Regions from separate parts of the Paenibacillus sp. FSL R7-0198 genome, predicted to be linked through region 2. Evidence: riboswitches for the same ligand, from Rfam matches in the RefSeq annotation. Region 2 holds a riboswitch; each other region holds the start of a gene.

Region 1 (10,356 bases), 5.2 Mb from region 2:
GAGCGTCTCTTAACGGTGTCGGATTCGTTCCGTCGTTATCTGGCTCCCTACGTAAAGGAACCTGATGTCATCGGTGTGATTCCCAATGGATTTGATGAGAAGCGGTTTAAGCCGATTCCTCATGATAATGCGATACCACAACTGGTCACGGTATGTCGGCTTGTTCCGGCGAAAGGGTTGGATATTCTTTTCAAAGCTTGTGCGGAACTGAAGGGCCGAGGTCATGATTATGTGTTACATATTATTGGAGATGGACCGATTCGTCCTGATCTGGAAGAATTGGCGCAGCGATTGGGGATCTATAATGAGACCATCTTCTATGGTTACACGCTGCACCCTGAGGAATTCATGCCATTCTTTGATGTTTTTGTACTTCCTTCACGGGCAGAAGCATTTGGTTCCGTCTTCGCTGAAGCGGCGCTGAGTTGTCTTGCCCTTGTGGGTACGGATGTAGGTGGTATACCGGAACAGATCGAGAACGGTAGCAATGGGTTGCTTGTACCGGCAGAAGATCCTTCTGCACTGGCTGAAGCACTTGAAAAGGTGATGCTGGACCCGGCTTATCGTTATGAACTTGCCCGTTCAGCGTGTGAAAAAGCCAAGACACATTACTCGCTCGGCAGATCGGTCAATGAGTTGAAAAAGATGTATCTACAGTTTCCTAGCCAAGCCTAAAACGTAGAGCAAAAAGTGCGAGCCGCTGTGATAAACAGCGGCTTTTTGTCATGTTTAACGAAAGAGTACCCGCGGTGACTTGTGGTTATAAGGCAAACGAATGCTCATATTCATGAAGTACATGGACCGTGAGATTTCATATATTGTTGCGTTTACGAAAGGTGCCCCAGCGGTTCAGTACCAATTTGGCAGCCCAGATTAATGCCATACTTCCAAAGATGGGGTAAAGGATGGACAGCAGGGAACTGAATCCAAACTGACTGAGTGAGTAACACAACAGCATAATGGTTAATGTAATGAAACGGGGGTGGACGCGTATATGTTGTCTGAGTTGCAAGGTCATTCCATAGATATCGGCTACAAAGGTACTGAATATTTCCATGAAAATAAGGGATACATATACAGATTGCACTGCCCATCCAAGTTGAAAGGCAATGCTACCCATCGGGATTTCGAATTGAATGATGCCGGGCATCTGAGCCGACATGGCAAAATGAGCTGCCATCAGCATGAAACCAACACCAATTCCACCCAATACTCCACCCCATTTCAGCACACTCCGACTACGAATCTGGTTACCTACAGGCACAAGAACAGCTTGAGCCAACACCAGATTGAATGAAGTATACAACAGTGGAGACAGCCACACTTGAACAGGGTTTGAGTCTGTCGTCAGTGTGATGAATCGGGAAGCGCCTGGATGATGGATGGTACTGGTGATCATGAGCAGAGATAACAGGAGCATCATGGGCACGACGATGCTATTCATTTGTAGGATGGCCTGAATGCCTCGACCGAGAAGCAGATATGTCCCTACAAGTGTGACGATCAGACCTGTCTGATAATGCAAACCCAGATGTTCGACAAAAACGGAACCTGCTCCGGCAAGCATGACACTGTTCACGCCAATGAGAATGAGAAGGGTCACCCAGGTGATCCATTTTCCCGCCTTGTGGCCGAATAAATGTTTGTTCAGATCCTCATAAGAGCGGGACCCGGTATCGTGAGCGATCAGCATCATTTTGGTACCTAACCAGACAAAGAGCATGGTAGATAAGCCTATGGTGATGGTGGCCCATTTGCCATACTGGGTAAAAAACTGCAAAATTTCCTGCCCTGTAGCGAAGCCGGCTCCGACAACCGTTCCGATGTATGTAAATGCGATCTGCAGCACCCGAAATGCCTGTTTCATGTGTTTCCCCTCTCAGGCCCCTGTATAGTTTGGACATGCGGGTACCATGGTACAAGGTATGCTTGACCCACGAAAGTCATGACAATCGATAATGAGCTTTGGCTTGAATTGCGTCTCAAGGACAGCGCCCAGGCAATTTCGCTTGAACTTATAGATAGATATATGATACTTTTACCTCATAGGATAGGCTTGGGAGGTCAAATCATGGAATTATTGAAACAACGAATTTTACAAGAAGGTGTGGTTATCTCGGATCAAGTATTAAAGCTGGATGGTCTGTTGAACCACCAGATTGATCCTGCATTAACGATGGAGATGGGACGTGAGTTCGCTGCCCGTTTTCGTGAAAGTGGAGTGACTCGGGTAATTACGGTAGAATCCTCAGGGATTCCGGTTGCTTTTGCCGCAGCCTATGAACTTGGGGTGCCCCTTGTATTCGCCCGTCGCAAAAAAACACTTCTGGCTGATCCTGATGCTTACTGTGAACGCGTACCGTCCTTTACCAAAGGAATTGTAACTGACATTATGGTATCCCGCGAGTTCATCCATGAGAATGACCGTATTTTGTTCATTGATGATATCATTGCCAATGGAGATGCCGCTCGTGGCGTCATCAAAATTATCGAGCGTTCCGGTGCGGAACTCGTCGGATTCGGCGTTGTGGTCGAGAAAAGTTTCCAGGCAGGGGCACGCACGATTCGTGAACAGGGTATTCCGGTGGAAGCCTTGGTACGCATTCGTTCCCTGAACGATGGTACGGTACAATTTGACGATAACGAAATGTGACATTTTAAAGGAATAGGGCCTATTTTTTGAACTATGCCTTTGCATGACCGCGGATTTCATTTATAATGGGGTTATGTTAGGGAGAGGAGGCAACACCATGGGGAACCAACCGGCAACAGAACAATTTTTTAATGATAAGCTGGCGGAATCGAAAGTTCATTTTGAACGTGCCCTGGATTGTAAACATACGGAATTCGATGACCTTTATCCCTATATGATTGAACATCCTCAATTTTTCTGGTACAAACGCTATGTTGCCTGGTCAGAATTACTGACGATTGTAGGCTTGTGCGAAGAGTTGTCCTTCTCTTGGAAAGAACAATTTACACCGCATCAAGTGGAGTACCTTGAAGAACGTGTGATGTCCGCCAAAGTGCTTGATTTTTGGTTCGAGAAGAACGACAGCAAAGAGCACGCGCAGCGGTAACTTTCAGTCGGGACATAATTTCGAATGACATGACAGTCCAATACAGTCACGTGAGACCTAAATGACATTTCATTTAGGTCTCTTTTTGTAAATAAATTTGGAATATAGGAGCCATGAAGATGATCAGTGATACAGAACTGGACGCCCTGCGTCTGTCAGGTGAGAAAGTAAGAGTAGTACGGGACGAGCTGGAATCTAACGATGTAACCGGGATTGTTGTTGCCTGGGATGGCGAGCAGGTACTTATCCGTCGTCAGAATCGACGTGTCGTCAAGCTGGATCGCGGTTACCGATATCAGCTGTTCAGCGAGCCGCGCCAGAGTCCACTTAGTGAGTAACAGTTTATAATTATGGCAGAGCCATGAGCGTTAAATGTTTGGAATTACCATGATTTGTTGGCATAATTGACTCACTCGGGAGAGAAGATAGGTACAGTGAGGAAGATCTGTAACTATAGCCGAGAGGGTGTGCTACAAGCGATGACATTGATGAATGATAAAGTTCATGCCTACAAGGATCAGATTGGAGCATTAAGCGATGTACTGCCAGGTGTGGTGAAGTCATATCATGAGTTTACGGGAGAATGTTTCCAACCTGGCGTGATTGATGCCAAGACAAAACAGCTCATTGCGCTCGGCATTGGATTGTTTGCCAACAATGAGGTATGTACTTTCTACCATGTAGAAGAAGCCCGTGCCAAGGGCGCTACAGATCAGGAGATCATGGAGACCGTAGCCGTGGCCGGAGCTGTAGGAGGCGGACATGCTCTGTCTCAGGGCGCGATGCGAGTGCAGAAGGCGCTACATTAATATAAAAAAACATTGTGAAAAAGTAACAGGGTTATACTTCCCTTCAATATGGGAGTATAACCCTGTTTTTTAAAGATCGTTTTTACTTTCTTTACTGTTTGCTTTTTTATTATACTTGTCCACATCAGCAAATTTCTCCATAACGGAGTAGTTTGCTGTATAGTTTATTGTGGAGTACCGTTCAGGACGAAATTCAATCTTAGAGCGATCAGTATCCCAGAGATATATAATGGAATTATCGAAGGTCTTGCTTCCAGGCTGACCATATTTATTCGTTAGCTCTTCCAGAATTTCATCAGAATCCTGACTATTTAACATGCCAAAATAATATGTGGCCTCGTGGAGCAAGAAGTCATCTAATGGATATTCATCTGCTGCATTTTCCATTTCTTCAAGGCGCTGGTCCATTATTTTGTATATCTCTTCTTTCCTTGTTTCTGTTGTATTGGGGTTATTTAATTCCTCTGATAATTCCTTTCCTTCTTCCATCATTTCCAGAATGCTATCATTGTCTAATAAATCAGTGAAAACGTATTTAGCATCTGCTTTCTTACCCAGAACTACAAGATTAGAATATTCGATACTTTTCTCATGTTCATTATGTACGTCCTCTTCATAACCTGAGTTACCGTTCTTTTCTTCAGTTGAAATGACTTTGTCGATCTTGGTACCCCATGAAACATCTCTAAAATCTTTTTCGTTCTCGCTACTGCATCCTAAACTACCTATTACTAAAATAGCAAAACTTAAAACAAACATTAACTTTTTCAATTGTTCTCCTCATCTCCTTTTATTTCCTAAAACATTTTACATTGTTTAAGAAAGCAGTTGAAGACAAAAAATGGTTAAACAAAAAAGGCATCCGGTTAATAACCGATGCCTTTTTGTATGTGAATTACATTTTACCCAACATTTTATCATACATAAACTGTCCAGTTACCCGACGTGCTGTTACATAGCGGTCATTGAAGTATGGATTCGATAACTTTGTGATGCTTACACCTTTACTGCTGGAGGCATGAGCGAATTGTCCGCCGCCGATATATACACCTGTATGTGAAATGCCTTTGCCTGTTGTATTAAAGAACACCAGATCACCTGTCCGAACATTACTTTTGGCTACCGGAGTACCTGCTTTGGCTTGCTGCTGAGAAGTACGTGGCAATTCAATGCTGTATTTGTTGAAAAGATATCTCATAAAACCAGAACAGTCAAAGCCGGCTACAGTCGTGCCACCCCATTTGTAAGGAATACCTGTCATGTTGTTCACTACGGAGTTGATACTGCTTGCCTCTGTGCTTGTTGCCCCGGATGTAAATAATACAGCTGCTCCAAAAATGGAGATAATCAGTTTTTTCAAAATCAATGTTCTCCCTTCGATGCCTACGGAGTTAGCTAAGGGTTCGGTAGAAGGTTCCCTATATTTCCTATGTATAAGAATAATTCACCCAAATTGGTTCCCCCGTTTTCAAACATGAAACTCGGCAATGAATAATTAAGTTTTTGTAACTATTTGAAACTATATTGCATAAATGCGTAATTGTCAAACCCATTTAAAACCCTTCGTAATACCTCAATGTTAGCGGAATTAAGGTTTTTATATGAAAGAAGGGATTAAGTTTGGGTATCATTCATGACAAAAACGTCATTATTGATTCGTTTAAGACGAATTTGGATAAATAAATAGGTTTGTCATGAGTTAAAAGAACTATCCCGTTATGTAGAATTAGAGAGATTATATTCATTAAGTTGCATATATTGACAAAAATCGATTTTTTGCATATTATCTGATTATCCAATCCACATATTGGATTAAAATTGATTTTATTATGCGATAAATACAAATAAAGGAGGTTTGGGGACGCTTATCATAGGTAAAGTAGAAGTGGCAGATTTATAAAAACGAACATAGGAGAGTGTTACATTTGAAAGCGAAGAAAATAATTACTTTTGTCCTGGCATGTACGATGGTGTTCTCAGCAGTTGGAATGGCAGTTCTCCCTGTAGGGACGGTATCTGCTGCGGATGCATCGGGTACTACAGCGAGTATTTCAGATGTTTTGAAGAACCAGCTGCCGGATGGAGGTTGGAGAAAAGATTATAAACAGACAAGTGGAGAGTGGGCGAAGTCCACGATAGACAACAAGGCTACATACTCAGAAATTAGAAGATTGGCGAAGGAATTTAAAAAGACGAATGATCCGCGATACTCCACAGCTGCAATCAAAGGAATTAACTTTTTGATCAACATGCAGTATTCAAACGGCGGATGGCCACAAGTTTACCAAAGCTCTGGATATCACAAGCATATCACTTACAATGATGATGCCATGATTAATGTAATGATCATGTTGGATGAAGTAGCGGCACGCAAAGGTGATTTCTCATTTATCGACAGCACACTTGCTAATCGCAGTAAAAATTCAGTTGCCAAAGGTGTGGAGGCGATTCTGAATACACAAGTCGTTTCAGGTGGTAAGCTGACAGCATGGGGACAACAACATGATTCCAGTTCCCTTAAACCAGCGAGCGCAAGAATCTACGAAGTGCCATCGCTGACAGCTGGAGAGAGTGTAACGATTGTTAAATTTCTGAAAACCAGACCTGCTAACGCTAAAATTACCGCATCCATTAAAGGAGCGGAGGCTTGGTTTAACAAGGTGAAAATTACGGGTTACAAGTATGAAAGAGCTAATGGAGATAGTAAAATTATCGCTGATTCCAAAGCTGCACCGATTTGGGCACGCTTCTATGAGATCGGAACAGATAAACCAATCTTTATTGGTCGTGACGGGGTAGTTAAATACAAATTAAGTGATATTGATAAAGAAAGAAGAGGCGGTTATGCATGGTATGGCAACTGGCCTTCCAAGCTTTAATTTGTAGTTAAAGGTAAAGCCCGAATCGACGTCTGGTTCGGGTTTTATTGTTATTATTTTCAGTGTTGACATGATAGATTCCGCATGATATATTATTTATTGTCGCCGATATTGATGGTGGAGATACAATATGCGGTCGTGGCGGAATTGGCAGACGCGCACGGTTCAGGTCCGTGTGGGCTAACCCCCCGTGGAGGTTCGAGTCCTCTCGACCGCATCTAAAAAAAAGACTCCTTAAGCTAACGCTTAAGGAGTCTTTTTTGCATTTTTTGATATAACACTAACTTTAGACTTGAGTATCCAAGAGGTTAGTGCTTAGCTGCATGTACAGCAAATGTCTTCCATCAGCCCTAAGGAACGTTTATTGCGCTGCGGTAACATTAATGCTGTCAATATTCGGTCCTTCCGATCCGGTGGTAACCACTTTCAATGTATTGGTCCCCGTGTTCATGGGGACCTGTATTGTTTTTTCAACCCAAGTGGACCAGCTTCCCGTAGCCGGAAAGGGCTCGTTGCTGATAACTTTGGTTCCGTTAACAAAAATGTCGAGGTTCCGTGTTCCACTTTCCAGCGCATAACGAAACTTTACGTTTTTGGTACCTGTTGTAGCATTATTAATGCCGTTCCATTGAATGGCTGAACCAGTCATCGCATTGAAGTTAACATACCCGGAGCCAGTGTAACCGGGGTAGATTGTTTCAATGGCAGCTTCCGTAAGTGATGTTCCGGTCTCAGCTTCATACGTAGTGCCACTGCCTGTATTCCCGCCGCTATTTCCGCCAGTAATGTTGGCAACAAATGTTGTTACGCTCTGAGGCGGGAGCTGTGCCGTGAAGGCTCCATTGGATACGGTAAGCGGGGTTCCGCTTGCCAGGTTCCGACTGCTGTCCGTAATCCATGAGGACACAGTGGAGGCATTACCATTCTGCAGAACGAATTTTTGGCTTGTGGCTGAAGTTCCACGGTTAATCGCCACGACGACGACTTTGTTATCACCTTTGTAGGCTGAGACAAAGGTGTTCGTATCCGGATTTTTCGTTGCGTCGACTCGCAGGTAGCCTGGACGCACGAATTTGGAGAAATGAGCCATATTATATCCGCGTTTGCTTATGGTACCGTCCTCTTTCATCGGACCATACTGTCTGCGGATGTACCACCACACATAGGCCTGGAAATCACCTTCTACCATGGCATTGTGCATGTGATAGGAAACGTCCAGTGCTTCAGGCCAGCGGTCTGCTGAGTTGTTGTCACTATTCGGAACGTACACCTCAGTCATCCACAGTTCTTTACCGGCTCCTTTTTGCTTAAAGAGAGGGTAGGCAAAGTTCGAAATTTGGGTTCCGTACGTATGTGCTCCCAGAATGTCCATGTTGGCAAGTGCCTGCGGATCATTCAGGATTGGGTCGGATATGTTCTTTAAGTACTGGAACGATTCAGGCGCCATGACTTTGGTACCTTGAATGGACCCGGCATTTTCTTTCATGAATCGAAGGATCTCTTGTGGAGTCCACCAGGTCCAGTCATGAGCATAATCCGGTTCATTTTGCACAGAAATGGCATACAGATCTACGCCGTTATTTTTCATGTAGGTTACAAAGTCGTTCAGATGTTGCGCATATGCGGCATATTTGTCGTATTTCAAACGTTTGGCATTGGTGTCCCCATTGCGGTTGAATGTTTCAACCATGCTGCTTGGAGGATTCCATGGGGATGCAAATACGATAGCCCCTTTTTCAATAGCCCGTTTGGCTGTGGCAACTTCACGATACCAGTTATTAGAATCTGGATCGACGTAGATCCTGAGAATTGAAAAGCCTAACTGATTCTGGTCATTACCAAATGCAGTTTCACGTTGAGCGGGAGTCAGATCACCAATCCAGGCAGGAAGGTTAATGCCCCCAAAGCCCTTGATCAGTTGTTTTTCTGAGGACAAATTAATGTTGGCATCACTTGCCGCCGAAACTTGTGTAGGACTTAACATGAGGGGCAGAGCTGTTAAGCAGGCCAATAAAACATTGATCGTCTTTTTGAATTTGAATTTCACTACTTTCATCCTCCTCGATAATGGTAAATGGTTACATAGAGAAACCGCGACCAGGAAAACAAACAAGAATAGCGGATTGACTGGCATTTATTTTATGTAAACCCTTTCAAAACCTCCTTCCATAAATCATAGGATAGAAATGAAGCATAGAACCTCTTTCATTTGTTGATTCTACTAAATAATTCCTAAACTGAAAACCTGACAAATTACAGTATTTTTTCTAATTAATCTCTATTTTCTAACTATTCAATGACAGTTCTTGTCTGATTGCAAAAGGAAAACTGGAATGATGGCGGTGTTTGCTTGAAATACAGGTCTCCAATGGCGGGGATATTGTTATTAAGGAAGGCTTTGGCTTACATATTCCTACCTTCATTATCAAACAATGAGATCACAGAAGTTACGGGGAGGGAATCATGATGAAGGTACAGAGAAAGATTTATCGATTCATTGCATGTATCATGGCATTTTTGATTGTGTATTACGCAGACATATCGGCAGGAGGTCCTACAGCGGCAGCTTCAGAGTCTACATCGAATCACAAAAGGTTAGCGATTATCATCGATGATGTTGGTAATGACATGAAGGGTACGGCAGAGATCCTGGCGATGCCAGTTAAACTAACGGTAGCGGTCATGCCTTTTTTGCCAACAACGAAGAAAGATGCGATGGCTGCACATGAAAAGGGGATGGATGTGATTGTGCACATGCCCATGGAACCCAAGAAAGGACGACCTGAATGGCTGGGCCCGGGTGCAATCACATCCAATCTAACAGATGAAGAAGTCCGCTCACGCGTGGAGAAAGCGATTGATGATGTGCCCCACGCAATTGGCATGAACAATCATATGGGTTCCAAAATTACTTCGGACAAACGCATCATGTCAATTGTGCTCGATGTATGCAAGGAGAGGGGCCTCTTCTTTGTAGACAGCCGTACGAACTTTCGCTCCGTGGTGGGTGAACTGGCCGTATCCAAAAATATGCCACCTGTAGGTAATGACATTTTCCTGGATGATCAAAACTCCAAACAACACATTCGCAAGCAAATGGATTTGGCTGCTCAGCGTGCGATCGACAAGGATATCTGTGTTGTTATTGGTCATGTCGGTCATTCGGGGATGAACACATCCGCAGTGATTCGTGAGTCCGTCGCCCGTCTGCAAAATCAGGTTCAATTTGTAGGAATCGGTGATCTGGTTCGAGATGTGTGGCAATGGCATTCTGCTCCTACACTACCGACAGATAATAAATAATGCCATTGGCAATAGATTGGGCGATTCGTTTTTGCTCAGCGGGGTCACTCATTCTGGCTCGATCTGCCGCATTGCTCAAAAATCCAGTTTCGACGATGACGGCAGGTTGCTTCACGTAATTCAATAAATAAAAGGGCTTGCCCCATACGACCCCGTGCTCCGTTCCGTACAACTTGTTCATAGCGTCCTGAATGGATTGGGCCAGCAAATAACTCCTGCCTTCTTTCTGGTGCAATACCACCGGGCCGTGTGCGGCCGATCGGGGACTCCAGTTGGCATGGATGC
Region 2 (10,356 bases):
GAGCATCCGCCTGCATGGAACGAATGGTTGGACGAACAAACAAACTAAAGCCCACAAAACAAGCCCCAGGGTTACCGGAAAGTGCAAATAGCAATTTATCTTTATATACAGCAGCTGTGGTCACACTGCCTGGTCGCATCGTCACTTTGTTAAACAACATCTCCACATGTTCTTCCAGCACAAGTTCGCCCATAATATCATAATCCCCGACGGATACACCACCTGTGGTCACCACGATATCATTATCTTGAATGGCTTCTTCCAGTTTGGCCCTTGCTGTATTCACATCGTCTGCAATGGAACCATACATCACAGGCTCTCCTCCTGCTTCAACAACCAGAGAGCGCAGCATGTAACTGTTGCTGTTTCGAATCCGACCTGGTTGCAATGGCTCATCTACATCAAGCAATTCCGTGCCGGTTGCGAATATCGCCACCTTTGGACGTTGAAATACGGGAACTTCTGCTATGCCAAAAGTAGCTAACACGGACTGCTCTCCTGCCCTGATGATCGTTCCTGCTTCGAGCAGTTGCTGTCCCCCTTGGACTTCCAGTCCGATTGGGGTGATGTTAGCACCCGACAATATGTGCCGTTTCAATGCAATCCATTGTTCTCCGTTCTCTACCTTGCTCTCGGTCATCTCCATCATGACTACCGCATCTGCACCTTCTGGAACCTGTGCACCGGTCATTATTCGAGCCGTCGTACCTGAAACAATGGTGTGGTCCGAGGTGTAGCCACATGGAATTTCGTCAATTACTCGAAACCAAACTTGATGATCGCTCGAAGCATCTATGGTATCTGTACTTATAATCGCGAATCCATCCATACCCGATCTCCGAAAGAATGGATACGGATGAGGTGCCTGAATGGTCTCTGCAAGTGTGCGGCCATAAGCAGATTCAAGATGAACTTTCTCTATGGAGCCAACAGTAACTCTTGCAGCTATTTTGGCCTGGGCATCCGGTACCTGTACAGCTGTACGATTGAATTTGGCAGTTGTCATATCATGTGAATGTGAGTTCATTTTCAAAAGTATTCTTACCTCCTAGAGACATATCATCTTTTAAGAAAGTGTAGCCCGAATACTGTAAGATAACAAGTACATCACTTATTGAATCCTGTGACAAAATCTTATTCCTTACAGGTGTAACATTCCTTGACCTTTGTTCAACATGAAAGGCATCTTGTCTGCCCATAATATAATTGACAAAGGGAGGCGATGATCATGAGTAAACGATGTGAATTATGCGGAAGAGAACCTGTGAATACGACTGTTCATCATCTGACACCCAAAGAAATGGGAGGAACATTTCTGCCAACGGCCAACCTGTGCATCCCCTGTCACAAACAGATTCATTCGCTATATACTAATCGCGACATTGTAACGCTTGGACTCACGGACCTGCAATCCTTGAGACAGGATGAACGAATGATTCCATTTATCCGCTGGATTCGTAAACAGCCTGCTTCAACGATTCCCCGTGTACGCAAATCCAATCATGTTCGAAAATCGTAAACCAAAAAGAACAGTTCCAAGGTCATGTGCCGACGAGGTGAATCCGCCTTCCCTTTTCACTGTTCTTAAATGAACTATGCGATTGGCAGCCATCCTTATGATTAGATGTTTATTATCTTCGCCTCTTAATTCGGCCGCCGCCCACTCTGGTTTTTGGTTTTTTGTAGGATTTCTTAGGTGAATCAAACAACCCGCCCAGGCCACCACTGCTTTTGTTACGATCAATGGTTCCCTTGCTCTGATCCTTGTTGCGGTTGAATAATCCTCCGCCAGATCCCACGCTTGAATCTTTATCGCTTCCGCGCCTTGTAATCGTACCTTTCCGATCAACAGTAATAGGCGGAGCAAGCTTCTTGTCATTACTTGTTGGTGTACGATAAGATCCTGCACTCGGTTTATACGTATCTTTATTGGTATATCCTCGATAGTTGCCATAACCTCGCCCGCCAAAAGAATCGAACAGATTACCAATTAATGTAGCAGTGAGGTAACCTTGTAAAAAAGATGAATCGTAGTTCTGCCGAACATATTCCTTGGAGTCCACCTCAACCAATGTATCCTCCGGCTTGTTCGGGTCTTGTTGCAGGTGATAATACTCGTCCTGATACACGAGGAACATACGCTCTGTGTTCTCTGCCGAGATCTGATCCGGTTGCCGCTGGTCAGACAAATCCTGAGCCACTTCCGGAACGGTACGGTCCGAAGCCCGGTACACATAGGACGTTGAGTTACCACTCCCGTTAACCGATTCAAGCGGATATGTGTCCTGAACAGAAGGTGCTGCTCCGCACGCGGACAATAGAGACATCACAAGGCTGAGGACCAGCATTAATTTTAATCCATGTGCCAAGCGTTTTTTCATTGGAACCTCTCCTAGCTCGAACGAATCACTTTGATATCCGCAGGAAGAATGGACTCACCCTCATACAGTGTAAATCTTCTGTCTTGCCACTCCACCCGAAGAAGCATATTATCATCCGACTGATACTGCCATACCAATTGTTCTCCAGCCTGGCCATATGGAGTTCTACCTGCCGTTGATACCATGCCTCCATACTCTTCCTCCAGATGATATGCGCGTCCATCCAGGTCCAGCAATGTGGGCACCTCATCAGGTGCATCAAGCCTGCCATCAATTGGTGTATATAGAGCGTAACGTGTGAGTTCCCGTTCTTCGATATGCAAATATCGAAATGCGGTACCATCCTGCAGCGTGAGCACAACTGCATTTCGAGCACGATTTTGTACCCGACCAACAACTTCATAAGTGACCAGAGAAACCTCACAGATATCACCAGGTGCAAGCTGAAGCATCGTTTTCTCTGCCTGCGGTGGTTCAGGTTTCGTTAGTATTCCTTTAATTCGTTTCCATACACTCATGAGAATTACTCCTGTTCCTTATCTTATAAACAAGCTGCAATAATCAGTGCGCCCACGATATGTAAAGCGCCAGAGAACAACCCGTATCCTGTCTTCCCTTGCTGAATTCCCGTATCCAGATCCAGATTGGCCCATTTGCGAATCATAAAGTGTACAACACTCTCCAGAATCAACAAAATGATAAAGGATACAACGGAGACCAGCAATGCTTCTCCAAGATGACCAGCCGTAGAAATGGACGTAGCGAGTACATACCCTTGTGCAAATAATTTCATCACCATACGTGTGGTTACTGCCATATTGCCAGCCTTAACTTCAGCAAAATCCTTATATTTCGTGAACAGTGAATCTACATACATCAAGACAAACAGCAAAACCGAACCAGAACCGGTCCAGACCAGCATCGCCAAAATATTCAAATCCATTTACACAGCCCCCACATATCAACATGAACCGCATTTAAAAGCGAAGGAGAAATACTCTTCTCCTCCGCTGGTTAACCCTGCTGACAACCAAGGTATTAGTTCTTATTATCGTACTGTTTCATCAATGCTGCGAGTTCATCTTCAACAGCCTGATCTTTACCCAACTTCTCGAACTCTTCATCCAAAGACTTGCCTTTGGAAGACATTTCGTTGCTTGCTTCTGCCTGTGCTTCCATCTGCATCATTTTCTCTTCCATACGCTTCATACCAGCACTTGCAGTATCAGAGCCAAACCCATTCAACGCTTTGTTGATTTCCGTTTGGGCTTTTGCTGCATTGTAGCGGGCTACCAGTGTTTCGCGTTTGTTCTTCATTTGAGTCAGTTGCTTACGCATCTCGTCGAGCTTGCCACGCAGGTTATCTGCAGAAGCCTTGTTTTGGTCATAGCTGGTTTTGTACTCAGCCATCTTCTCTTCAGCAGCCTTTTTCTCTTCCAGAGCACGTCGAGCCAAATCCAGATTCTGAGCACGTGCCGCCGTATGCGCCTGCTCTTCACGTTTCTTCACAAGTGCTTCCTGCTCTTCGAATAACTGCTTGAATTTCTTCTCAATGGCGATCTGTTGAGCTACTGCTTTCTCCGCATCTTCCAGGTCCTCTTGCATGTCACGGATATATTGGTCCGTCATCTTGATTGGATCTTCCGCCTTGTCAATAATGGCGTTAACGTTAGACATTGTTAAATCACGCAATCGTTTGAAAATGGACATTATGTTATTCCTCCTAGTCGATATTACATCGTATATAAACATACATACGTAACAATCTACAACTCGTTTCAATTTTAGCAAATAAAATCAAAACATGCGATTGCTCTTTATGTTAGGAAGATCGTTTATCCTTGTTCAGATGATCCTCCATCAGCCTCTCTGCAGTCTGCACGATTTCGTCGATCTGCATCCGCGTGATGGAATCAAAATGGATACCCATGATCACCGTAACGGTTACTTTCAGCTGCAGGGCAGCCTTTCGGGCAAGTCGCTCACACAGCTCTTGTTCCTTATGCCCAGGAATATGTACCGTCGTCCCGCTTACGCGCTCATGATCCACGTAGAACGTGGCTACGGCGCCAATATGCGCCTTTCCTCCGGTAACGAGAAAAACCTTATCCTCTCCTGCTTCAATCACCTGTAAACGTATGGATTTCAAATCATATGTACTCATATCCTATCCACCTATCCTTTTCTATATGTTATATATGGAGGAATTATGGCTGTCATAAGCTAAATCCGCAATGAAACTTCTCACACTACGCATATTTTATGGAACCCCCGGGCATACCAAGGAGAACGTCATTTTGGAAAAGGAGGCCGTTATTATGCGCGTACGCCTCATTATGCTGATGGTTATCGTTATTTTTCTCGGGGGATATCATGCTCCAGTTTCATCGCGGGATGTCTCAAGCCCGTCAATTGAATCAGTATCAGGTTCGGATTCTGCTGAAGAAGAACAACTGACATTGGGACAGTTACGTCAAAAATATGCCGATACGTTCAAAACCAATGGTCCTTCAACAAAGAAGGTTGCACTGACTTTTGATGATGTACCTGATCCACGGTTTACTCCACAAGTGCTGGATGTATTGAAGAAATACAATGTCAGAGCTACATTCTTCATCGTGGGTAGTCGTGCTGAGAAACATCCGGATCTGGTGAAACGCATCGTTAAGGAAGGGCATTTGGTTGGTAATCACAGCTACAATCATCCTGAATTCAGTAAGCTGTCGATGAATGCCTTTCGCAAACAAATTTTACATACCGGGGATATTATTCGACATTTAGCGGGATATACGCCCAAGATGATTCGGCCGCCTTATGGAGACATTAATGAAGAACAGCTGCAATGGGCAGCTAGACAACACTATAGCATTGTGAACTGGAACGTTGACTCACTGGACTGGAAAGGCCTCTCCAAGGAAGAGGTGAAGGATAACATCCTATCTGCCGTGAAACCTGGCTCCATCGTTCTGCAACATGCAGGAGGCGGTGTGGGATCTAACCTGAACGGTACGATTGAGGCATTGCCTGAAATCATTGAAGAACTGCGTAACCGGGGATATGAACTGGTCACCTTGGACGAGATGTTGGGATTGCCAAAGGCCAAAGATTAGGATGACCGTGATAACAAATAAATGCGAATATTAAAAGGGTGCTGTTCAATCGCAGATTAGCGACTGGCAGACACCCTGTTTGAATTCATTTTAAATGTTATGATCTCTCTACTTCAGAATGTACAGCTCGATATCCTGAAAACCAAATGTGCTTACAGACTGTTTGCTACCCGGGATAAAGATATCAATCCGGTGACCCTTGATTGCACCGCCCACATCACGAGCTGTAGCTACAAAAGCCTGTTTTGGCAATCCCGGATGGCTGTGACCGGTTACCAGTACTTTGGTTCCGAGTGGAATCACACTTGGATCAACTGCGATCGTACCCAGTTCAAGATCATTGCCGAAGTAATCCACAGCACCCCATCCTCCATTTTCAGACGGATCTGCAGAGTATGCCGTTGCTTTTACGTTCACAGCTTTGCTGTAATCGAATGTTTTACCCCAAGCCTGAACAACTTTGTTATCTGTGTTAACGTCCAAGCTTGCTGTAGTAACAGTCTTCGCTTGGGTCTTGCTCTCCGTTGCCGCAGCTGCTGCTACATTGTTTGCCTTACCGGGAATCGTAATTTTCAAACCATCATAAATGTTGTAAGGCGAAATGTCGTTGTTTGCTTTAACCAACGTGTTGATTGCTACTCCATATTGTTTTGATAAGGTGTAGAAGGTATCCCCTTCTTTGGCCACATGAACTGAATCGGCGTGAGCCGGAACGGCTTGAATGAGCATTGCTGTTGTCAATAATGCTACTGCTGTTTTGGCTATACGTTTCTTGTTAATCATGGTCTTCCTCCCTCATTGTGCCTGCGAAGTTAGTTGTCGGATTCGGATGAGGAGCCCACCCTATAGGTTCTTCATTACATTTGAAACGTTATGTACCCCTAATTCACCCCAAGCAGTGTGCTGTAGATCTTCCCCCTGCACAATCTGCATCGTTACATCCCCCGCACTCCCTGTCCGGAAGTTTCGGCAGAGTTCAATATATCACAATTTTGTAACCTTAACTTGTAGTAATTCTTACCAAATGGTTTTAACATGTAAGCATATGTAAGAATACAGGATACTTTAGAAATGTTGGACGACCTGATTCCTTTACATTTGGTAACAGAAAAGTTACTTTTCAAATCTATAAGTGATTAATGCGCACAAAAAAATAGCGTTACCGACTCTAAGTCAGTAACGCTATTTGACACTTCATTTAGAGTACTTTGGCAAGAAAATCACGTGTACGTGAATTTTTTGGAGCTCCAAATACCTCATCAGGTGTTCCCTCTTCCACAATAACCCCGCCATCCATGAACAGGATTCGGTCTCCCACTTCACGTGCAAAACCCATCTCATGTGTTACGATGACCATCGTCATCCCGCCTTCTGCAAGACGTTTCATGACATCCAGCACTTCGCCGACCATCTCGGGGTCCAGTGCCGAAGTAGGCTCGTCAAACAGCATGACATGCGGCTGCATGGCCAATGCTCTAGCAATGGCGATCCGCTGCTTCTGTCCACCGGACAGCTGATTCGGGAATGTATCTTTTTTATCGTACAAGCCCACGGTGTTCAGCAGATCAGCAGCAATTTTCTCCGCTTCCTGAGTGGATTGTTTCTTTACTTTAATCGGGGCAATCGTAATGTTTTGCTGTACCGTTTTGTGCGGGAACAGGTTGAAGTGCTGAAACACCATGCCCATTTTCTCACGAGTTGCGTTAATGTTGTGCTTGGGGTCCGTGATTGACACGCCTTCAAAATCAATCTCTCCTGAGGTGGGCTTCTCCAGCAGGTTCAAACAACGCAAGAAAGTACTTTTACCTGAACCGGAAGGACCGATGACGACGACTACCTCACCTTTACCAATCGTCACGTTAATGCCCTTAAGCACATCGTTATTTCCATAAGATTTGTGTAATTGTCTAACGTCTATCACTTGCACTCAACTTCCTTTCCAGTCGTCCCAGCAGCTTGGACAAAATGAACGTTAATACAAAGTAGATGGCTGCCGCAATCAAAAATGGACTCAAGCCTTGATACGTAATGTTTTTGACCACACTTGCCTGATACATAATGTCCACCATACCGATAACCGAGATAATGGAGGATTCTTTGATGATGGTAATGAATTCATTACCGATCGCAGGTAATACAGCTTTGAAGGCCTGTGGCAATATGATATAACGCATCGCATCGCCTCTTCCCATACCTAAGGAACGAGCTGCCTCCAACTGACCACGATCCACACCTTGGATACCTGCACGGAAAATCTCCGCCAGATAGGCACCACTATTGATTGAAAGTGTAATGATACCTGCCTGAAGTGCAGTAAAGTTAATGCCAAAGCTCAGAGAAAAACCATAGTAAATAATCATTAATTGTACCAGCATCGGTGTGCCACGAATCACTTCAACGTAAGCTGTACCAATCCAGCGCAAGATTGCGGCGTCATGCAAACGGAACAAACAGATGATCAATCCAATAATTACCCCGAAGATAACCCCAAGTGCAGACAACAGAAGTGTGTATCCTACACCTGTAGCATAGAAACTTTTGTACTCCCAGAATACTTGGAAAATATTTTGTGATTTGTTCGCTTTATCCGCCATCAAGAGGCTGGCGTCCGTCACCATCTGATTGATTTTATCTTCACTTTTCAGTCGCTCCAGTGTTCCATTTACTGCAGCTAGCAGCTCGGTATTACCTTTACGAATCCCGATTGCCGCTTCTGCTTGCTCTTCGTCCGGAACAGCAGCAGCAAGTCCAATGATATCGTCCAGATAACCTGCAGCAACGGTATCTTCAACGATTGCCGCGTCAATGCGTTTTGTTTGCAGTTGAAGCACGATATCCGAGATTTTATCCAGCGCAGTAAGCTTCGCTCCTGGAATACTCTGTCCGATCGTTTCCTGAATGGAGCCTTTCTGAACGCCAATCTTCGCATTTTCAAGTTCTGCCATGGTTGGATATTTGTCTTTATCCACATTGCGAACCATAATCACTTGTTTTGATTTATAATAGGTGTCGGAAAAATCGATACTTTTCTTCCGCTCATCCGTCGGCGTCATACCTGAAATCACCAGATCAACACGCCCGCTCTGCAATGAAGGCAGAAGACCGTCAAAGCCCATATCCTCAATCACAAGCTCAGCGCCAAGATCTTTGGCAATCTCTTTGGCGATCTCAATATCGAAGCCCACAATTTCATCTTTGCCATTAATCACTTTATGGAATTCGTATGGTGCAAAATCGGCACTTGTACCGAGCACCAGTTTTTTACTGCTTGAATTATCTGTAGTTCCACTTGCAAGTGCCACAGGAACGGCAGTCGTCAGCAGAATAACAAAGGTCAACAGCATCATGGTGTAACGACTTATTAATTTCAACCTTTTTCTCTCCCCTTACAATACTTTGTATGCTTCTCTCATGTTGATGACTGAGTCATTATAAAGTACAATGCATGATTATGCAATGCATTTTGACATTACAAATCTTGACTTGTTTCTGAAAAAATAAAGCAAACATGATATAATCAATGAATTATTTTCATTTTTGCATAAGGAGTTTACTAATGACATCTAACAAATCACAGATACTGACGGTTATTGATCAATATGCTTCCCGTTTTAAAGCCATTTCATCATATATCGGTGCCAATCCCGAACTGGGAAATGAAGAGTTCCTTGCTTCTGCTCGTCTAAAAGAAGAACTGGTCTACCACGGTTTCACTGTAGAGGCTCCAATCCTTGGACTGGAGACAGCCTTTATCGGAACCTATTCAGCCGCCAAACCCGGCCCTACCATTGCTTTATTGTGTGAATATGACGCCTTGCCGGAGATCGGTCACGCTTGTGGTCACCATCTGATCTGTATGATGAGTCTTGGAGCTGCTGTTGGGCTGAAATCCATTCTGGATGAAGTAGGTGGAACCATTAAAGTGTTTGGTACCCCCGCTGAAGAGACACGTGGTGCCAAAGTACCGATGGCGGAAGCAGGTTTGTTCGATGACTGTGATGTCGCTCTCATGGCGCATCCGTATTATGCCTACGAAAAGTCCGGCAGCTCACTGGCTATTGATGCAGTGCAATTTGAATTCCATGGCCGATCTTCACATGCTGCTGCAAGTCCGCACGAAGGTATTAATGCTCTTGATGCCGTCATTCAAACGTTTAACGGAATCAACGCATTCCGGCAACAAGTGAAAAGCACCGTTCGGATTCATGGTGTGATCAACAACGGAGGTCAGGCAGCAAATATCATTCCTGACTATGCTTCTGCGCAATTTTATGTACGGGCAGCAACTCGCAAAGAACTGAATATCCTCACAGAACGTGTGATTCAGATCGCTGAAGGCTCTGCTTTGCAGACAGGATGCAAGCTCGTGACATCCAACTATGAAACGTCCTATGATGAGATGGTTACCAATGAAACATTCTCAGCTGCGTTTAGTCAGAATCTGATGGAACTTGGCATCCCGCAAGAAGAGATTGTAAGTGGTAATGATCATGGCTCCATGGACATCGGTAACGTTTCCCTGAAATGCCCTGCAATCCATCCCTACATTCGTGTTGTAGACGAGGTGCATACCCTGCACTCCATAGCCTTCCGTGACCTTGCATTACAGGAGAGCGCGCTGGATGGCATGATTCTGGGAGCAAAGGCACTTGCTACAACAGCCTATGACGTACTGAGCCAGCCAGAGCTGCTTCAAACCATCCGCACGGAGTTCGAGCAAGCTATTCGCTAAAATTCACTTTCAACATGTTATATAGGGGTGCCCTGAACAATCTTGAATTTCAAGTTGTTCAGGGCACCCTTTTTCTAAATTAGCAGTAAGTATAATCAGCACAAAGCTGGAAATGCTGTGAAAGAAACCTTTG
Region 3 (10,356 bases), 3.1 Mb from region 2:
ACCCGGATGACGGATCGAGTATTCCGTATCATCCTGACTGAAGGAAAGAACCGTCAGATTCGGCGGATGTGTAGTGCCTTTGGCTACGAGGTTCGTAAGTTGAAGCGTATTCGGATCATGAACATTCATCTTGGAGAAATGGCGACAGGTTCATGGAGAGAGCTTACCCCTGCTGAAAAAGCGGAGCTGGGCGGTCTGTTGGACTATTCACTGGAATAGTTGATTCGACTTTGACTAATTAACTGATTGAAGCCCTGCTTTCCGAAAAGGAGCGCAGGGCTTTTTGGTATAAGGTCAATGACGACAGGTGAATCTTCGCAAATAGTGTGAAAAAATGTAGAGATAAACCAAGCATAAGCTTTATATAAACCCAAAAGACCGTTCTCCTTGTACCTGGGGAACGGTCTTTGGTTAATGAATCGCTGCAGGCCTCTAGTTTCCTCCGCCAACGGCTTTTACATTTGTATTGTTACTTTGATACTTCCGAATGATAGATACCTCTACACGGCGATTCTGTGCCCGTCCGGTATTGGTGTCATTACTGGCAATCGGATGATACTCTCCATAACCACTTGGTGTGAATTTGGAAGGGTCCAATTGTGTGTTCAGCAACAGGATTTTCAGGAAGTTGAGCGCACGATCTGCACTCAGATCCCAGTTATCCTTATATTGGTTGTTCGAAATGGGAATATTATCGGTATGACCGGATACCACCACTTCATATTCAGGGAACTCCTGCAGCATGCTTGAGATTGCTTTGGCCAGGGATCGTGATTCAGGCTTCACATCTGCTCGGCCTGAGGAGAACAGGGCGTTATCACTGATGGTGATCTTCAATTCAGACTGATTCAGCTTGGTATTCAGCTGGTCCGAAAGTCCGTTCTTCGAGATATACTGGTCAAGCCTTTTCTTAAGCTTCTCCAGATCTTCCTGTTCTTTTTGAGCCATCTGTGCATCCGTTATCTGAGCTGGTGTTTTCTTGGTGATTTCTGTAGGTTCCTGTTTGTTCTTACCCAGATCGGCACCTGGCGTATCCGGATTCATGGACGTATGATCCAGAACACCGGAGCCTCCATTCAATGCACTGCTTAGTGCGGATGCCATCTGCTCGAACTTGGCTGCATCGAGTGAACTCATGGAGAACAACGTGATAAACAGGGCAAGCAACAAGGTCATCAAGTCAGAATAGGGAAGCAACCAGCTCTCGTCTATATGTTCTTCATGTGGTTCGTGCTTTTTAGCCTTTTTCACCTGATGATCCCTCCTTCTCTTCCAGTTGTTTACGTTCGGAAGGTGTCAGGAATACGGATAACTTTTGGTTGATGGCAATGGTGGATACACCAGACTGTATGGATAACAATCCTTCAACCATCATCAGCTTGATCTCCATTTCTTGCTTGGACATCCGCTTCAGCTTGTTAGACATCGGGTGCCATAACACGTAACCACTAAATATACCAAGGAGTGTTGCGATAAATGCTGCCGCAATCGCATGGGAGAGTTTCTCCATGTCACTGAGATCGGCAAGTGCTGCGATGAGACCTACAACGGCCCCGAGAACCCCGAGCGTTGGCGCGTACATCCCCGCCTGAGCGAAGATCAAGGCACCGCCACGGTGGCGCTCCTCTGTAGCATGAATATCTTCCATCAGTACATCACTTACAAATTCCTGATCGTTGCCGTCGATAATCATACGCATACCGCCACGAAGGAACTGATCGTCAATCTCTTCTACTTTTGATTCCAGTGCAAGCAAACCTTCACGACGGGTAGTGGAAGCCCAATCCATAAACGTGCCGATCAGAGACACTCGATCAATAAGTACTTGATTTTTGAAAATAATCCCGAAAAGCTTAGGGATTTTCTTAACTTCAGACATTGGAAATGCGATAAAGATAGTTCCTGCCGTACCAACAAAGATAATAACGTAGGCTGCCGGATTGTTAACCAGGTTGATTAAGGGCGCACCCTTCAGGAACATACCGAGTACAAGGGAGACCAGTCCAAAAACTAGTCCAATAATCGTTGAAATGTTCATCATACACCTCATCCATGAGATAAAATTGAATCCTTTCAAGCGGCTGTATTCGGGCTTCCGGACGAATTTTTGGCCGCAATCCGTTCAATGTTAGGCATTCCTTACGGTTGCTAAAACAGTTAAAACGGTCATATATGTATTTATCGACCAGAAGGCCTTTTTTTTTAAGGGCTATTTTCAGGTATAATAAGATCAAATCCGCTCCTTAGGGGCCGAATAGGAGTGAAAAGCCAATGGGCGTAAAGCATGGACGGGATTATGAAGGAATTTTGACAGATCTGACAACGGCAATCGGACGCATACCGGATCGGTATGTTTTCTTTGAAATGGACGCGGAAGAGTGGGAGAGACTGGCTGCATCTGACCAACTTGAAGTGGATGAGGCGTTGGCGGAGGATTTGTTCTATGCGCTGGGCGAGGAGTCTGTTATTCCAGTTGGAAGTGGTGTGGTCATCCATGATAAGGAACAGCACCGTATTCATATTTTGATCGGGGAAGAAGAGTTGACATTTGTACCTTTAATTTAGTGTGTTTACATGCATTTTCAGGGGTATAAATGGAATTGGAATTGCCCTCAAAGCCTTATGGTTAGTGGTTCTATGCCATGTAGTTGATTGGATTTTGAAGCTTGTCCGTGGTAAGATGTTAGTCGTGAAATGGGCCAACCGCATGGCGGTGAGCCTGGCCTTTGAGGTTGCTGTTGATAGCGCCGAAGGTGTCGGTGGTTATACGGACTCACGTCTGTAATGTACCATCCTATGGGGAGGAAGATAACGCATGGTTTTTTCGCAAGAGGAAGTCGAAGCTCATCTGGGAAGGCTGGAAGGCTGGGAACTGGAAGAGGGACGGTGGATTGTACGTAAATTCGTGTTCTCCAACTACATGAAAGGGATTGCATTTGTGGATGAGGTCGCTGCGATCTCGGAAGCATTCAATCATCATCCTTTTATTACGATTGATTATACAACGGTTACGCTGCGTCTCACGTCATGGGATGCGGGTGGTATCACATCTGTAGATATCAAGGAAGCAGGGCAATATAACGAAGCTTATGACAAAATGAGGTCGGAATAACAAGGTCGGTTATTATCGCGCGGCCGGAAGTGAGTGAACCATACATGTCAGACTATAATCAGAAACAACCTCTTATTGCTGTCGTAGGCAGTCTCAATATGGATCTCGTGGTGAAGACAGACACGATTCCGGAAGAGGGAGAGACGGTGAGCGGTGAGGAGCTGCATTTTCTCGCTGGTGGCAAAGGGGCGAACCAGGCTGTTGCCGCTGCGCGTCTGGGTGGACAGACGACGATGATTGGTGCGGTGGGATCGGACGGTTTTGGCGAACGTCTGCTGCACAGTCTGACGGAAAGTGGTGCAGATGCCTCGCAGGTTCGCATATTGGAAGAAACGGTTACAGGGACGGCTTCCATTTGGCTCTCTCGGGGAGACAACCGGATTATCGTTATTCCTGGTGCGAATGGACAAGTGGTGCCTGAGATGCTGGAAGAGGCGGATACGGTAAAAAGCCTGACTGCAGCCGCAGCGGTGCTGCTGCAGCTGGAGATCCCGCTGCCAGCGGTTACCCGCGCCGCCCAACTGGCGGCTGAAGGCAGCGCACTGGTGGTGCTCAACCCGGCTCCCGCAGTGCCGGGTCTGCCCCAGGAGCTCCTGCGGTGCGTCGACGTTGTCACGCCGAACCGCAGTGAGCTTGCCGTGCTTACCGGCCGGGCTCATCTCCGGCCGGAAGACCTGGATGCGGCGGTCGCAGAGCTCGCCGCATCCCTCGGGGCCGCTGTCGTCACGACGCTCGGCCCCGAGGGGGCTGTGTACGCGGCGGCGCCTGGCGGCCGCGTACAAGCAGGGCGTGCCGGCGCGTGCCGTGCGCCCGGCTACGCCGTAAGCGCCGTCGATACGACCGGCGCTGGCGATTGCTTCAACGGCGCGTTGGCGGTAGCCCTCGCGCGCGGTGAGACTTTGGACGCGGCCGTAGGCTACGCCATGGGTGCGGCCGCGTTATCCGTGACGAAGCTCGGCGCCCAGTCCGGGATGCCGTCCGCACGTGAAGTTGAGGCCTTTCTGGCTGAGCATGCCACAGAGGCCTAATAATTGGTATAACGAAGAGGCTCTTATTCTCCCAAAAGGGGATTAAGCGCCTCTTCGTTATGTGCGTGCACAGATTATTTTTTCTCTGACAGCCACATGGCGATATTTGCAATTTCTTCATCCTGCAGCTTGCCCTTGAAGGAAGGCATACCACCTTTACCTTTGACAATCGTAGAATAGATCTTCTCCAGATCATCCTGGCTACCGATGTTAGCCAGAGCAGGTCCTACGCCACCCTGAAGCTGATCCCCGTGACAGGAGATACAATTGGCTTTGACCAGTGCTTCAGCCTGTCCGGCATCCAATGTTACTTCCGGCATGGTTGGTTTGGCTTCTTCAGCCACTTCTTCTTTCCCTGGAAGCGTAAACATTAAAACAATAGCTAAAGCGCATGCTGCAAAAAATACTCCGCTCATGATCCATTTGTGCATCCCTTATGTCCCCTCCAGAATGAAAGATCATCTAACCTGAAACTATCCATATCATTATAACGGAACCTGTACTGACATCATAGCATTTTGTGGGAATTTTTTGAACTAATCACATAACAAGGGGCAAATGTGGTTGTTTTGCAATGGATTCTAACCGCGAGGCCCTTCATAAACCATACAGTGAAAGGGCTTCAAGCCGGTTGGGGTCTGTCGTTCGTATGTATCCTGGGTGACAAATCCACTCTTCAGATAGACTTGAATGGCACGAGCATTCCAAGTGAGTACTTCCAGATCAATCTCATTCGTGGGATTTCGTCGAATGGCTTCCTGTACAATGGCAGTGACAAAAGCTGTCCCTTGACCCTGACCACACAGCTCTGGATGCATGCCAAGGCCAATCCGGGTTACCCCTTGAAGTGGGAAGTATTGAGCAAACCCACATATACGATCGTTCTGATCCAGGACGATTGCATATTGCTCCTGCCGCAGCTGTGCATCTCCGAATTCCACTTCCAGAGCTTTCATCTGCTCCCAGGGGAGCCAGCTGTAGATATTGTAAGGCGGATCATACTGCCAACTGCAGATAAGCTCCGCATGTTCTTCTCGCATGGGTACAACGTGAAACGTCACAGGGGTTTCCTTCATACACCTGCATGCTCCTTTCCTTGAAACAGAACTCTTTGTCCACTCTACAAAAGTGATGTTCATTTAGCAAGTCTTCCTTCCCAAGAAAAAAAATGAAACAAAAGTTCCGGTAATTTCGTTTATATTATAACGGGATGGGTAAAAACATCATAAGGGCACGGACGAACGAACGCAAAATGAACCTGTTGATGTCGCAGGATATGCCCCGAGTATAACTTGCAACATGAATAAGGATTGAAGCACAAAAAAACCGCCGGATACATTCCTGCGGAGAATGTACCGGGCGGTTCTGTTATGCTTCTTGCTTCGTTCCAGTATGGTTAATGGTTACAGCATCATGTTGCTCAGCTTGTCCCTAGTCAAGGGCCAGTGATTCATATGCGTCCGTGCTCATAATCCGTTTCGCGCCAACATAACGGTTGGCCCAATAGCTTTCACTCAATGCACTGATCGTAACGCCTTTGGAAGAAGAGGAGTGTGCGAACTTTCCATCCCCTACAAAGATTCCTACATGAGATACGCCTTTACCTGTTGTATTGAAGAATACCAGATCGCCAGCTCTCATTTCCATGCGGGATACGGAATCGCCCATGTCGAATTGGGAACTGGATTGGCGTGCCAAATCAATACCCAATTTGTCGAATACATACCGTGTAAATCCGGAGCAGTCAAAGCCGTTAAGCGTTGTTCCCCCACTTTTGTATGTAGTTCCCATTGCTGAATCAATTACTGTGTCCATCTTTGAATCTGCGAATGCGCTACCTGCACCAAGCGATAATGCAAATGTGATGCTAAGTACAGCTGCGGTTAATTTCTTCTTGAACAAGAGATATTCCCCTTCCAACGCCTGCGAGGTTAGCTTAAGGATTCGGTTGAAGGTCCCCTATGATCCCTCTGTAGCAAGATCAATTCACCCATAACTGGTTCCCCCGCTTCCCAGGTGCCAGGAATTTGGCTATGCTAGTTATGCACCTGCGAAATCAAGAAATGACGATTTAATTTTAAGTAGTTACAAATATGAATGTAAAGATTACAAAGTTGTTACTAAAAACTCACTGCGATTATTGTAACAGAGGAGTACGGCTTTGGCAACGTTTAGCAACAAATTTAGCAAAAAAAACCTCGACCTTTGACGGGGAAAGGTTGAGGTTTGCCTATTTATAAGTACATATTAGGCCATAAGTTTAACATGTGATGGTAACAATTTTTAAACTATCTGCTCTCACCTTTGGACATTTTGGACTGCCATAATCGGAAATGGCTGCATATTTTCCACAGATTCAATAGACATCTCGCAAGTGGATACGTCTGTTGTAGTATAAGTCCGGTAAGTCCCGTTAATAACCATGAGGCTGAAGTGAATGCCCCGAAGATAAGCAGGTGAACTCCGCCCAGCAGGAGTGCAATACCGATTACGGCGATGAGATGACGCAGTGCAATCCAGAGTGCTCTGAGGGTACCGTGAGCCCCGCCTTCTCCTTCTGGTGCCGAAACACCGAACTGCATGTAGAGCACGGCATGGTGGATGATCCAACCATATACAATCCAGGCAGCAACATAAGGTATACCAGGCAAAAGTAATTGAAGGGAATGAAATCCGTCCATGAGAATCGAGTAGAGCTTCGGTATGAGCCAGTAGGCGGGCAGAAGTATCAATAATGTACGTATGGTGTGGAGCAGCAGCATCGGTTTCCACAGATTTTTGATTCCGCGGACAAAGGGGATGCGCTCTTCTGTAGAGTTAAAGTGCTGAAGTGAGTAGAGTAGTCCTGCCTGAATGAGGGGGCTGATCAACATGCGAACCAGCAGCATGCCCCCTAGAATCCATAGATAACGATGAACCTCCGGATGGGTAGACAAGTTAAGTTGACTTTCCATTTTGAACAAAAGTGTACTCAGTTCCCCGGCATCAGCATCTGGATAGCGCAGGAGTAGGGGGATGACCGCCGATTGTACCATTCGATAGAAGAAATATCCCCAAATGAGTTGATAGAGAAATAAGAGTGCGGCAATGAACATATGCTGACGGACGAGAAACCAGCCTTCACGTATTTTTGCTTTCACCGTTTCCACCTCACCATGACAGACCTCCGAATATGGCTTCTATTAGTTTGGTTACACTCATGCTCCAGCGGGATTTTGCTTGCTCATCCAGTCCGGATTTCAGGAAATTGTTCATATGGCGGTTCTCCAGCACGATCGTGTACAGGGGATCGGTCATGGCCCAGGATACGGGGGATGTGTGAGTTAATTTATAGGTGATGCGATCTTCTTTGCCATTCCATTGTTTGGTGAGGATATGCCCGTCTTCAAAAGCAATGCGAACAGGAACGGCGTTGTAATCACTTCCTTTTTTTGCGATCGTCACGGATGACTCGTACCATGTTTGACCGTCTTTCTGTACGGGCGTAACACGAATCTGCTCTACAGCAAAGTCAGCCATCCCGTTACCATAGACGTATTGGTCAAAATAATCAGACCAGGAAGTACGGGTCACTTGTTCCACAACGTTTTGAAAATCAGCCGAAGTGGGATGTTTGAAGCGGTACTTCTTCACATAGGTAGAGAGAATGCGTTCCATCTTTTTTGCGCCGACTTGATGTTCGATACCAAGCAATACAAGTTTGCCACGTGTATAGACATTGGCTGCATACTCATTCTGTGAATCGAACTTCCAGGATTCTTGTGTTAAAGATGAAGGAGACGTAATCAGGCCTGATTGTACCGGCAGATTCGGAATCAATCCATATTCCTGCTCCATCAGTTTGTCTTCTGCATAAGAGGTGAACCCCTCATCCAGCCAGGCTTCCTCGAATTCGTTGCTGGCAACCATACCGTAGAAGTACTGGTGTCCGATCTCGTGGACTACGGTACGTTCCAGGTCATAACCTGGGGTAGTATCATCGGCTCCAAAGGCCGTAACTAGCGTAGGGTACTCCATGCCTCCAGCACCGTTCCCCGCTTTGGGTGGAACAACGATGGATAAGGTAGCGTAAGGATATGGGCCAAACCATTTGCTATAATTGGCTAGTGCGGCCTTCGCGGCGTAGAAATAACGTTCTTTAAGATCCTGATGAGCAGGGTCCAGATATAACTTGATTCGTACACCAGGCACATTGGGTGCAGAGAAGGGTTCCTCGGCGTAGACAAAATCCGGTGAAGCTGCCCAGGCAAAATCATGTACATCATCGGCATAGAATTGATAGACCTTTTCTCCATTCTTCACCACGGCTTGTTGCGTCGGAAATCCGGTAGCAGCAACTTTGTATGTTTCAGGCACCCGAATACGCACACTATATATACCGAAGTCGGCGTAAAACTCTGAATTGCCATGGTATTGGTGCAGATTCCAGCCTTCCGTTGTTCGTCCACGCCTGCCTACAGGTTCATAGGCACTTAATTTGGGAAACCATTGACCTGCCATGACAAAATTATCAGCAGTTCCCATTCGGGCAAAAATCTTCGGCAGATTCACTTCGAATCGGGTGTGGAGTGTGATGCTTTCCCCGCCTTTAACGGGTTTGGGCAGGCGTACTTTAATGAGGGTGGTGTCCTTGATATTTCCGTCATCTGGTTGCACATATTGCATCCGGTGCAGCAGAGAGAGCCCGTCCTCCGTTTTCATTTCGGTAATGTTCATGGAGCCATAACCATTGGTAGGCATGACATCACCACGAAGCTTTCCACCGGATTCCTTCATAAAGGTGGTGTCAGCAGAAGAGAAGGCATTGGGGTACATATGAAAATAAAGCTCGCTGACGGTTTTTTTACCTGGGTGTGTCCAGGTAATCGTCTGAGTCCCTTCCAGTACATTCCCTTCGACCAGTTTTACATCCATGTGATATTCCACAACACGGTTGCTGTACACTTCGGCTGTAGGGGTCTGTACACTTTCTGGAGGTGCTGGGGTTGGAGCTATTGCCTTGGGCTTGCCCGATTCGGGGGCGAGTACTGGCAATTCTGAATGAGTTGAGCGATTATAACCCAGAGTGATCCATATCCCTCCGGCAAGTACACACAGGGCCAGGGATGCAGTGAGCCAGCTCTTGGCGCGTCGTGGAATCATCGTTAAATACCTCCCGTTGACAAGCATCTACAGCATGTATATGTTTGCAATGGGACAATTATTAGTTAAAATATTTGTATCAACCCTTGGAGGCTATAAACATGGACCAAAACGAGCAAAACGGCAAAAAACAGATTGCCTTGAATATCGTTAGTGCAAAAAGCAAGCATAAAGGCTTCGGTGCAGGCTCCATTGATCTGAATAACCTTTCCCCGGTCATTATTGATAATGGCGAAGCCAAAATCGATATCGGTGCGATGCATGCGAAGAGCAAAGTGGAACGCAATATCAAATTCTCTACCAATCGTGAAGATGTGCCCAACGGACGCCAGGTATGGCTGGTGTGGGTAGCTGTGGATCGCACGGAGGAAGGCCAACTGTATGGTGGAGCAACGGCATGTGAGATGTGGATTGATACGGAAGCAAGACGTGGATGGAAACTGCTGGCGGAACATGTGAATCGCATGGATTATGCCTTGAAGCGTCGCTTCATGCTGGATGAGCTTGGACCTGAAGCTCGAGCTGCACTTAAGACACTGCTGATCTCACACAACGAAGACTGGTGGAATGCTTCTCCAGATGTATTGAAGGAAGCACTCGCTTAAGGCAGATCATTTTCAACAAAGTATAAAAGCAAAAAAAAGCAAAAGGCCCCTTGACCGGAAAGTTCGGCTGGGGGTCTTTTGCTTGTGCATTAATCGTATTCATTGATCTGAATAATTATGAGTTTTCATCCGAAGTGAATTTCCAATTGTTCAATATAACCAGAGGTTATAGGTGACGCAACTAAGTCATCGCGCATTTGCGTCATTCTACCCACCAACGTTTGAAATCTCCCCACCAGGAATGTTTCTCTTCCTGTATGCCTTGTTGATTCTGTACCTGACGGGTCTTCTCATCTTCTCCAGAATCCGAATCATCCGTCGTGCCATGACATACCTCTGTCGGTTCAGTACCATCAATAAAAACTTCCAGCCGTTTCTCTTCACAACCGTTGCCTGCCAGCTTGCCGGATTCCGGGTCAATATAGACACTTACGACATGATCAGGCACGGTGAAGATTTTGGGTGGTAC

Evidence for each region. Region 2 has a riboswitch for cyclic di-AMP ahead of MKY87_RS03000 (3D domain-containing protein). Riboswitches for the same ligand answer to the same signal wherever they lie in the genome.
Region 1: another riboswitch for cyclic di-AMP. It lies ahead of MKY87_RS26235 (C40 family peptidase); the one in region 2 lies ahead of MKY87_RS03000 (3D domain-containing protein).
Region 3: another riboswitch for cyclic di-AMP. It lies ahead of MKY87_RS16370 (C40 family peptidase); the one in region 2 lies ahead of MKY87_RS03000 (3D domain-containing protein).

The regions. Positions count from the first base shown of each region.
Region 1 covers NZ_JBBOCB010000001.1:5,959,027-5,969,382, forward strand. The annotation lists gene MKY87_RS26200 (glycosyltransferase family 4 protein) at 1-675, shown strand, start outside; gene MKY87_RS26205 (YkvI family membrane protein) at 812-1,867, opposite strand; gene MKY87_RS26210 (xanthine phosphoribosyltransferase) at 2,072-2,653, shown strand; gene MKY87_RS26215 (hypothetical protein) at 2,751-3,080, shown strand; gene MKY87_RS26220 (hypothetical protein) at 3,200-3,418, shown strand; gene MKY87_RS26225 (carboxymuconolactone decarboxylase family protein) at 3,560-3,889, shown strand; gene MKY87_RS26230 (hypothetical protein) at 3,959-4,660, opposite strand; gene MKY87_RS26235 (C40 family peptidase) at 4,785-5,249, opposite strand; cyclic di-AMP (ydaO/yuaA leader) riboswitch at 5,255-5,386, opposite strand; gene pelA (pectate lyase) at 5,806-6,768, shown strand; tRNA gene MKY87_RS26245 (tRNA-Leu) at 6,901-6,985, shown strand; gene MKY87_RS26250 (carbohydrate-binding protein) at 7,130-8,824, opposite strand; gene MKY87_RS26255 (divergent polysaccharide deacetylase family protein) at 9,277-10,071, shown strand; gene MKY87_RS26260 (N-acetylmuramoyl-L-alanine amidase family protein) at 10,046-10,356, opposite strand, start outside.
Region 2 covers NZ_JBBOCB010000001.1:728,055-738,410, forward strand. The annotation lists gene MKY87_RS02960 (molybdopterin molybdotransferase MoeA) at 1-1,027, opposite strand, end outside; gene MKY87_RS02965 (HNH endonuclease) at 1,229-1,519, shown strand; gene MKY87_RS02970 (DUF4247 domain-containing protein) at 1,632-2,381, opposite strand; gene MKY87_RS02975 (DUF4178 domain-containing protein) at 2,393-2,899, opposite strand; gene MKY87_RS02980 (DUF350 domain-containing protein) at 2,923-3,324, opposite strand; gene MKY87_RS02985 (PspA/IM30 family protein) at 3,420-4,091, opposite strand; gene lpdD (prenylated flavin chaperone LpdD) at 4,204-4,545, opposite strand; gene MKY87_RS02995 (polysaccharide deacetylase family protein) at 4,700-5,491, shown strand; gene MKY87_RS03000 (3D domain-containing protein) at 5,600-6,274, opposite strand; cyclic di-AMP (ydaO/yuaA leader) riboswitch at 6,277-6,473, opposite strand; gene MKY87_RS03005 (amino acid ABC transporter ATP-binding protein) at 6,690-7,412, opposite strand; gene MKY87_RS03010 (ABC transporter substrate-binding protein/permease) at 7,399-8,862, opposite strand; gene MKY87_RS03015 (M20 family metallopeptidase) at 9,048-10,223, shown strand.
Region 3 covers NZ_JBBOCB010000001.1:3,787,294-3,797,649, forward strand. The annotation lists gene rluF (23S rRNA pseudouridine(2604) synthase RluF) at 1-219, shown strand, start outside; gene motB (flagellar motor protein MotB) at 433-1,251, opposite strand; gene motA (flagellar motor stator protein MotA) at 1,238-2,038, opposite strand; gene MKY87_RS16340 (hypothetical protein) at 2,272-2,565, shown strand; gene MKY87_RS16345 (hypothetical protein) at 2,630-2,785, shown strand; gene MKY87_RS16350 (4a-hydroxytetrahydrobiopterin dehydratase) at 2,816-3,112, shown strand; gene rbsK (ribokinase) at 3,157-4,140, shown strand; gene MKY87_RS16360 (c-type cytochrome) at 4,215-4,571, opposite strand; gene MKY87_RS16365 (GNAT family N-acetyltransferase) at 4,722-5,216, opposite strand; gene MKY87_RS16370 (C40 family peptidase) at 5,572-6,042, opposite strand; cyclic di-AMP (ydaO/yuaA leader) riboswitch at 6,046-6,183, opposite strand; gene MKY87_RS16375 (hypothetical protein) at 6,429-7,280, opposite strand; gene MKY87_RS16380 (M1 family metallopeptidase) at 7,291-9,282, opposite strand; gene MKY87_RS16385 (YwhD family protein) at 9,384-9,887, shown strand; gene MKY87_RS16390 (transglycosylase domain-containing protein) at 10,090-10,356, opposite strand, start outside.